2 regions of the Nocardioides eburneus genome follow, and region 2 is predicted to be linked to the other one. Evidence: predicted binding sites of a transcription regulator. Region 2 holds the regulator's gene; the other holds the start of a gene.

Region 1 (4,410 bases), on a different contig from region 2:
CGGGTCTGGCCGGGGCGGTCGGACCGCTGCTTCGCGCTGCGATGGATGGCCGATGACGGCGTCCCGCTCGCGCTCGGGTCCGACGCCCCGGTCGCGCCGCTCGACCCCTGGCTTGCGATCTCGGCGGCCGTCCACCGCTCCGCCGACGAGCGCGACCCGTGGCATCCCGAACAGGCCCTCACCGTCCGCGAGGCGCTCGCCGCCTCCGTCGACGGCGCTGGGACGGTCCGGGTCGGCTCGCGCGGCGATCTCGTGGTCCTCGACCGCGACCCGCTCGGCATGCCGGTCACGGAACTGCGGACGCTCGGGTCGGCCGTCGCGCTCACCGTCGTCGCCGGGTGGGTCGTGCACCGCGCCTGATTCGGTCCCGCCTCAGAGCTCCCTGGTCGGTTGTCCGGAGAGCGAGGCTCAGCAATGGCCGAGGTGGCTGGCAGGGCTGCGGGGACGCCCCGGGTCAGCGACGCCCTGCCAGCGACGGCCGCGACCGCCGGGCTCAGTGACCGCCGCGACGGCCCGGGATCACTGACGGCCGCGACCGCTGCGGCGCGCTGCGCGCCGAGTCCGGCACGGTCGCCCGGGCGGCTCAGCGCCGCCAGCGGAGCCAGAGCAGTGCGACGGCGTAGGAGACGCCGGCGAGCGCGGCGAGCTGGAAGTACGGCGACCCGTCCTCCCCTTGGGCGATCTCGACGATCGCCATGACGAGGATGGCGAGGATCACCACGACGCCGGCGATGACGGTCGCGTCCCGGTCCAGGGCGTTGATCCGCTCGTCCCGGCGGTCGAGAAGGCCCTTCGCGGTCTCACTGAACCGGCTCGCGGCGAGCATCGCCGCGCCGAAGACGACCATGATCCCGAACCCCACCCAGGCGAACGCCGGCTCGCCGCCGGCGAGTCCGGCGCCCAAATAGGCCAGTCCGGCCACCAGGCAGACCACCGGCGTGGCCCACCGGCTCTGGAGGCAGCGCTTAGCTGTCGACATCGAACACCTCTTCCACGGTCGTCCCGAAGAACCTCGCGATGGCGATCGCCAACGGCAGCGAGGGCAGGTAACGCCCGGTCTCGATCGAGTTCACGGTCTGTCGTGACACCCCCAGCGCCGCGCCCAGGTCGGCCTGGGACAGATCGCGCGCGCCGCGCAGCTGTCGTACGACGTTCTTCACATGTCAAGGGTGCTTGACACGGGTTCCTGATGTCAAGGTTGCTTGACATCACCTCTCGGGCAGAGGGCGAGAAAGGGACCGCAGCGGCCGAAGCGGAGCGGATGCGCTGCCAGGACAGGACGTGCTTCCCGAGTGGCCACCGAGTGTCGGTCCCCGGGTCGGTCGCCGGGTCGATCGTGGACGTCGACCGCTGCACTGCCCCTCACGTCCTCCGGTGGAAGCGGAGCTCGCCGCTGGCGAGGCGGCGCAGGTCGTAGCCGGGGTGGTGCGCGAGACGGTGGTGGTGGCCGCAGAGGAGCACAGCGTTGCTCAGGTCGGACCTGCCTCCGGCGGCCCAGGGCCGCAGGTGATGCGCCTCGGTCCAGGTCGCGGCGATGGTGCAGCCCTCGGCGGCGCAGGTGCGATGTCTGATCCGGAGGGCCTTGCGCTGGACGGGGGTGAAGAGCCGGATCTGGCGGCCGAGGTCGAGGACCTCGCCCTGCGCCCCGAGGACGGCGGGCAGGAGGCCGGCGGCGCAGGCCAGGCGGCGGGCCGCGGCGGCCGTGACGGGGGTGCCGTCAGGCAGGGTCGCGACACCGAGCTCCCGGGTGAGCTGGTCGTGGGGCATCGTGATCACCAGCGTGGTGGCGTCACCGCCGTGGCGGGGCAGCTGGTCGGGATCGTAGCGCTCGAGGAGCTGGCAGAACGCCTGGCCGAGCAGCCGGTCATAGGGCACCCGCTGTCCGCGGTCCTCGAGCGCCGCGAGCCGGGGCTGCGTGAACGCCTCGAGGTAGGTCCGCAGCCGAGCGCCGGCGACCTTGGGGATCCGGCCCTTGAGGTGGACCGTGCCGTCACCGGGATCGGTGAGGGTGAGCCAGGTGCGGCGGTGGGCGCGGTCCTCCTCGGCTTGGAGCCTGCGGCCGAGGGCGTCGTCGGTGGCCTGCGGGTCGAGGATCTCGAGGAGGTGGTCGCCGACGCGGCGCAGCTGTGTGGGCGTGAGCCGGGTCGCCTCGTCGAGCAGGATCTGCTCGGCCTTGGCCCGCTGCTCGTCGGTCAGCTCTGGGGGCAGGATCTCGAGGGCTCTGGCGATGACCCGGGTGTGCTCGACCGGAACACGTCCGTCCCGGAGGGCGGCGTCGAGTGCGGGCCGGCGTTCGAGGGCGCGGGCGAGCCGGAGGTCGGCGCGCGCGGCCCGGATGTCGGCGTGCACGGCATCGGCCCACCACGCACCCGCGTCGCGCGCCCCGGCCGACGCGGCGACGTCGTCGGCGGACGCCATGACCCGCAGCCGCAGCGCGGCCAGCCGCGCCTCCGCCCGGGCCAACTCGCGCAGCGCCGTCTCCTTCTCCGCGGTCGCCAGGAACATCGGGTCCACGCCGGACACCTCGTCGAGCGCGGCCTCGATGGACGCGACGCATCCCCGGATGGGGTGCAGCGACGGCTGGGACATGGGCGGACAACCTCGAGGGACGGTGCGCAGCGACCGCCCCGAGCGGTCACTGCAGCGGTGGATGTTCGGTTGTCTCGTCGTCGAAGATCACGCTAGACCCGACCACCGACCAGAAATGACGAGAGCCTCGGGGGTCGCGGCTCAGGTGCGCCGACTGACGTCCTGTCGGACGGTCGTTCAACTGTCTTGCCCAGCTGGCGGACTTGACCGGCGCGGGTCCGTACAACGGCGCCAGCCGGGCGGCCGGCCACCTCAGGAGGGTCCGGACCGCCTTGCCTGAGACGCCGGACATTGAGACGCCGGACATTGAGCCTTCGACGTGGCCTCGTGCTGGTCATGTAGGCAGCGAGACTCCCGCGGCGTGTAACGCGCTGGCATTACATGGGTGAGAGCACGACTGTCGATGGAGGAACCATGAAGGCTGGGGATTGGACCGAGGCGCACAGCGCGCTGATGGAGGCTGCCGCCACCGATGCAGCGGCCGACGAGGTCGACCTGGACGCAACCTGGGACCAGGTCGCTCGCCGGATCGACAACGCGCCGAGGGGTCGCGGGCGCAGGCGTGCGGTGGCGATCGTGGCGGCGTCCGCGGTGCTGGCCGGCGGCGGCACCGCCGCTGCCGCAGCGACTGGCGTGTTCAGTGCTCACACCGGCAGGTACGCCAGCGGCCACGACATCAAGCAGGGCGGCCCCGGCGAGTTTCTCAAGCCCAAGGGTGAGGACTTCCCCACGGTGGTGCTGAAGGGGACGGCGGACATCCCGTTCCCGTCCGAGAAGGCACGCTCGATCTCGGCGCAGTTCCAGATCGATGACCTGAAGGGCCCGGGCGTGGTGACGACCGGTGCCTTGCGTGGGTTCGTCGCCAACGACGCTATCTGCTCGTGGTCCAATGCCTGGGCGGCGGCGGTCGCCGATGGTGACGACGCGGCAGCCAAGGCCGCCGCCGATGAGCTCAGGCGAGCCGGCACGTGGCCGGCTGTCCGGGCACTCGACACGGAGCTTGTCATGCGCACCACGATCGTCCACTTCAAGGATGGGTCGCCGCCGCAGAAGGCCGACGACAGCAGCCGGTTCGGTTTCCTCAGGCTGGTCCAGAAGGACATCAATGCCGGTGACGTCGACGCACTCGGTTCCGCGCTGGCCGAGAACGTTTTCTGCATCCCTGCCCTGATGCCGGACCTGCCGCAGGCAGTCCCGACACCGTGACGGCCATGACGGGACCGGCGACTGTCACTGCGGAGGCCTTCGAGGCGCTCTATCGCCGTACGTCGCCGGAGGTGCTGGGGTTTCTCCGGCGACGCGTCGGCGACGAGGCGCCGGACCTGCTCGCGGACGTGTACGTGCTGGCGTGGGAGAAGCGCGACAAACTTCCCGCGGAGTGGCTGCGACGTGCGTGGCTCTTCGGGATGGCACGGCGCCTGCTGCTCAGCCACAGCCGTCAGACGTCCCGTGATGCTGCCGCCGAGGTGGGGGCGGCCCTCCTGGCGAGCCAACCGCCCCACGAGCCCGAGCAGAGCGTCGGGGCCACCGTTCGTGCCGCGCTGATGCGGTTGGCTGAGATCGACCGCGAGCTCATCCAACTCACCGAGTGGGAGCAGCTCTCGATCACCGAGGCCGCTGTCGCGACCGGGCTCAAGCCAGGCACGGCTCGAGTCCGCCTACACCGCGCTCGCACCCGCTTGGCGCAAGATCCTGAGTTAGCGGCGTTGGTCACGACGACCGCGATACCGCGATAGGACTCACCGTGCTGGCCGACCGGATCCCGGCTCAGCGGGCTTGACGGCGAAGAAGAGGAACCTCAGTTCTCGCCGCGCTCCCGTC
Region 2 (4,410 bases):
CGCGACGCCGTCGACTGGTCGCTCGCCGACATCTGGTCGCGGTGGACGTAGAGGTTCGCCAGCGCCATCGTCGCGTCGCGCCCGTGCACGAGCGTCTGCTTCGCCCGGCGTGCGGACTTCGGCGCGAGGACGTCGGCCGCCTGGTCGAGCGCCCGGCGCGCGGCGAGGGTGGTGGTCCGCTCGGTGAGCGTCAGCCCCGCGATCACGGAGGGCGAGCTCGAGCTCCCTGAGCCCGGGGCGCCCGCGGGTCCGGCGTACGCCGGCACGGTGACGGCCACGCCGGCCGAGACGATCACGGCGAGGAGGGTGGTGCGGGCGAGGGCGGACAGGGCGGGGAAGCGAGAGGAAGGCATCGAGTACCAAACAGTCGACGACAGGTCGGGCCGGATCCGGACGCCTACCGCGACGGTTCGCCGACTCGGCGGCCCTTCGAGTGGTCCTCGTCCGCAGATGCGGCCTCCAGCACTATAGGCCGCTGGCTGAACGCCGAGACACTCACGACACCCGCGATGACCACCATCCATCCCACGATCACGTCGAGCGTCCAGTGGTTGCCGGTGCCGACCACGACGATCGCGGTCGCCGCGGCGGAGAGACCGGCGAGCAGGCGGACGACCCAGCTCCGGACGTTGCGCCAGACGACGATCGCGACCCAGAGCGACCAGCCGCAGTGCAGCGAGGGGAACGCCGCCAGCTCGTTGGTGAGATGACCCATCCCCTTCGGCGCCGACGCGTCGGCCCCCCACCAGCCCTGGTCGGAGTGGAGCAGGAGCACGTCGTCGTAGAGGTGGGGGAAGAAGCGCGGAGGCGCCGTCGGGAGCATGAGGTAGAGCGCGAGCGCCAGGACGGTGCCGACGACCAGCGCGCGCCGTGCCGGCAGATAGCGGTGCCGGCCACGGGCGTAGAGCCAGACGAGCACGACGAGGGTCAGGATGTAGTGGGCGGTGGAGTACCAGTAGCAGCCCAGCAGCCCGATCAGGTCGTGGTGGACGAAGAACTGGTTGAGTCCGTGCTCCCAGTCGAGGTCGACGGCGCGCTCGATGCTGAGGATTTGCCGGGCCCGACTCTTGGCCTCCGCCATGTTGTTGCTCGCGAGCAGTCGCGAGGACGTGTAGGCGATGTAGAGCACGGTGACGAAGATGAGCTCGCGGATGCCCGCGCGCACGCCGGCGAGGCGCTGCCACAGGGTGCGCGGCAGGACGCCGTGCTCCACCGACGGCTGAACCGTGATGCCTGGCACCGCCGACCCGGTGTCGGCGACGGACCGACCGGCGATGTCGCCGCTCGTGATGCCCTCGTCGTGCACGCTGCCCCCGCAAGTTCCGTCGATCCGGATCACCCTAGCCAATGAGGAGCAGCGGCCGACTCGGGGAATACCCCTCGTGGGGTACGGAGCCTCAGATCGGGCGCGCGCCGGCCCCGACGTGGACGTCGGGACCGGCGCGACAAGCCCGGCCACCGGGCGTCAGAGGCTCCGCAGCACCGCCGTGACCTTGCCGAGGATCGTGGCATGGGTCCCGTCGATCGGCTCGTAGGCCGGGTTGTGGGGGAGCAGCCAGACCTGGCCGCCCTTGCGCTGGAAGGTCTTCACCGTCGCCTCGCCGTCGATCATCGCGGCGACGATCTCGCCGTTCTCAGCGGTCGGCTGCTGCCGGACGACGACGTAGTCGCCGTCGCAGATCGCCGCGTCGACCATGGAGTCGCCCGAGACGTGGAGGAGGTAGAGCGTCCCGTCGCCCACGAGCTGCTTGGGCAGGGGGAAGACGTCCTCGACCTGCTGCTCGGCGAGGATCGGCCCGCCGGCCGCGATGCGTCCGACGATCGGGACGTAGGCCGCGTCGGGACGGGAGTCTCCGACGCCCGTCTCGTCGAACGGGGTCTCCTCGGCCGCGGAGATCGCCTTGCGCGCCGCGAGCACCTCCGGCAGGAAGACCTCGAGCGCCCGGGGACGGTGGGGATCGCGCTTGATGAACCCCTTCTGCTCGAGGACCTTCAGTTGGTGGGCGACGCTGCTGGTGCTGGTCAGCCCGACCGCCGAGCCGATCTCCCGCATGCTCGGCGGATATCCACGCTTCTCGATGCAGTCGCGCAGATGGGCCAGGATCCGCTGCTGGCGGGGGGTGAGACCCGTGGCGTCCGGCGGACCGTCGGGGAGCTCGCGCACGCCGTTCGGCGACTCTCGGGTCGACTTGGGCTTCGTCATGCCTCAACGGTAGACCGCCGGCCGGGCGAGTTCAAACATCTGTTCGAAGCGTGTCGACCTCCACCGTTCGAACGCTTTTTCGGCAAGGCCTTGCTTCTGTTCGAACAGGTGATCTAGTCTCGCTCATGTGTTCGATCGAATGTCTGGTCGAACGGCCCCGCGGTCGCCGCGCAGCAGCGGTCGATGAGAACTGTCGGTGGCCGCCGGTAGACATCGCGTCGAACCGCCCCAGCGGACCCGACTTCCCCAGGAGCTTCCGATGAGCACCCTCAGCCTCGCCCACGTTCCGTACGCCGCCCCGCGCCGCTCCACGGTGCGGCTCACCCGTCGCGGGCGTGTGGTCGTGTTCGTGGTGACGCTCCTGGCCGTGATGGCGGTCGGCTTCGTCGGGGCGAGCATTTCGGGCGCCTCGCAGGAGAAGGGTGTGGGCGTCTCGACCCGCACGGTCGTGGTCGGCACCGGTGACACGCTGTGGGACCTCGCCTCCGATGCCGCTGACGGCGGCGACATCCGCTCGATGGAGCAGACGATCAAGGACCTCAACGGCCTTGACTCCGGGATGCTCATCGCCGGCCAGACCCTCCGGATCCCGAACTGACCCGGTGGGCGCTGGCGCTCGCCGGGACGTAGACCGCCGCCAGCCGATTCGACCCCGGCTGGCGGCGGCACGGGGAAGACGAGGGGTGGGGCTCCGCCGGGAGGCGCGGTCCCACCCCTCGTTCGTCGGGGAGTGTCAGTCGGCGCGGTGCCGGCGTGCAGTCGTCGGCGCGGGCGTCCCGGGGTCGTCATCGGGTGCGGGCTGGGGTTGCATGGCCGCCGTAGGGTCGGATGGCCGTGTCTCGGGCGGGAGCGATGCGGGCGCTGGGCCGGAGGTCAGCCCGAGTGCTCGACCCAGGCGAGCGAGCAGCATGAGACCGGCGAAGAGGCAGGCGACGGCGCCGACGGCGGCGAGGGCGAGGAAGGCCCAGGCGCGGCCCTCGCCGTCGCGGGCGTCGCCACCGAAGTCGATGGCGGCGTAGACCAGATAGCCCCACGCGATGATCGCGATGGTGATGGCGCCCGCAAGGAGCAGGACGCGACGGTCGAGCCCATGCCTCTGGCGGGGTCCCCGTCGTGCCCCTGCGCGCTTGCCTGCGGACCTGCCCCTCGATGCCACGGCGACATTCTCGCTGATCCCCGGGGCGGAGTGTGCAAGCGGCACGAGTCGGCTGCGGAGCGCGGCCGTTCTCCGGACGATGGCGCGCCGCGGCGTCGTCCACAGTCGTGCCGAACGGACGGTCGTCGGTCTTGGCCAGAGCGGGCGAAGAGGGCATCGAACGACGTTCGCGAGCGCGACACGCCGGGCCGGCCTGCGCGACACGCCGAGGAGGTCGACGCCCTCTTGCGAACCGCGCCGGGCCCGGCGTACGGTAGCCACTACATCTAGTAGTTACACCGGTGTAGTTCTCCACATCTAGTTCCACAAGGGATGCGGGGTTGCGCACAGGCAACTGCTGGTTGTCCACAGCTCATGCCGTTCCATCCACAGTCGGGAATGGCATTTCCGGCGCCGTGACGTCAAGGAGGGGGATCGAGATGCACTGTCCGTACTGCCGGCACAACGACACGAAGGTCCTCGACTCCCGCGTTGCGGAGGACGGCGGGTCCATCCGTCGCCGGCGTGTCTGCCAGGGGTGCGACAAGCGGTTCTCCACCGTCGAGCTCATGCAGTTGACGGTGCTGAAGCGCTCGGGTGCGACCGAGCCGTTCAGCCGCGAGAAGGCCGTCTCCGGCGCGCGGAAGGCCTGCAAGGGCCGCCCGGTGACCGAGGACCAGCTCGCGTGTCTGGGGCAGGCCGTCGAGGACACGCTCCGGAGTGCGGGCTATGCCGAGGTGCCCAGCCACGAGGTGGGGATGGCTATCCTTGCCCCTCTGCGCGAGCTCGACGAGGTGGCCTACCTTCGCTTCGCGAGCGTCTACCGCGCGTTCGAGTCGGCCGACGACTTCGTCGCCGAGATCGCCATGCTGCGCACGGAGCGCGCGTTGCGCGCGGGCGTGACCGAGTCAGCCGTCAGCGGCTGATCACAGACTGCCCGGGCAGGCCGTGGGGAAGCGAGCCTGCCCGGGCTCACCAACCTCTTTCCCAGCGGCAGGCACGTTTCAGCGGGCCTTAGTTTCAAGCCTCAATTCAAGTCGGCAACCGATCCAGGACAGGACAAGGGGAAGTC

Evidence for each region. The regulator LexA, encoded in region 2, represses DNA repair genes until DNA is damaged. The targets are predictions, from matches to a motif close to TCGAACANNTGTTCGA.
Region 1: a site for LexA is predicted at 2,755-2,770, ahead of AB3X52_RS00130 (HNH endonuclease signature motif containing protein). Genes of this name have one in related genera too.

The regions. Positions count from the first base shown of each region.
Region 1 covers NZ_JBFPJR010000001.1:27,662-32,071, reverse strand. The annotation lists gene AB3X52_RS00145 (amidohydrolase) at 1-360, shown strand, start outside; gene AB3X52_RS00140 (hypothetical protein) at 584-979, opposite strand; gene AB3X52_RS00135 (helix-turn-helix transcriptional regulator) at 966-1,160, opposite strand; gene AB3X52_RS00130 (HNH endonuclease signature motif containing protein) at 1,363-2,589, opposite strand; gene AB3X52_RS00125 (hypothetical protein) at 2,971-3,795, shown strand; gene AB3X52_RS00120 (RNA polymerase sigma factor) at 3,801-4,325, shown strand.
Region 2 covers NZ_JBFPJR010000042.1:14,859-19,268, forward strand. The annotation lists gene AB3X52_RS17440 (MXAN_6640 family putative metalloprotease) at 1-353, opposite strand, end outside; gene AB3X52_RS17445 (phosphatase PAP2 family protein) at 398-1,306, opposite strand; gene lexA (transcriptional repressor LexA) at 1,466-2,203, opposite strand; gene AB3X52_RS17455 (LysM peptidoglycan-binding domain-containing protein) at 2,463-2,801, shown strand; gene AB3X52_RS17460 (hypothetical protein) at 2,937-3,359, opposite strand; gene nrdR (transcriptional regulator NrdR) at 3,779-4,264, shown strand.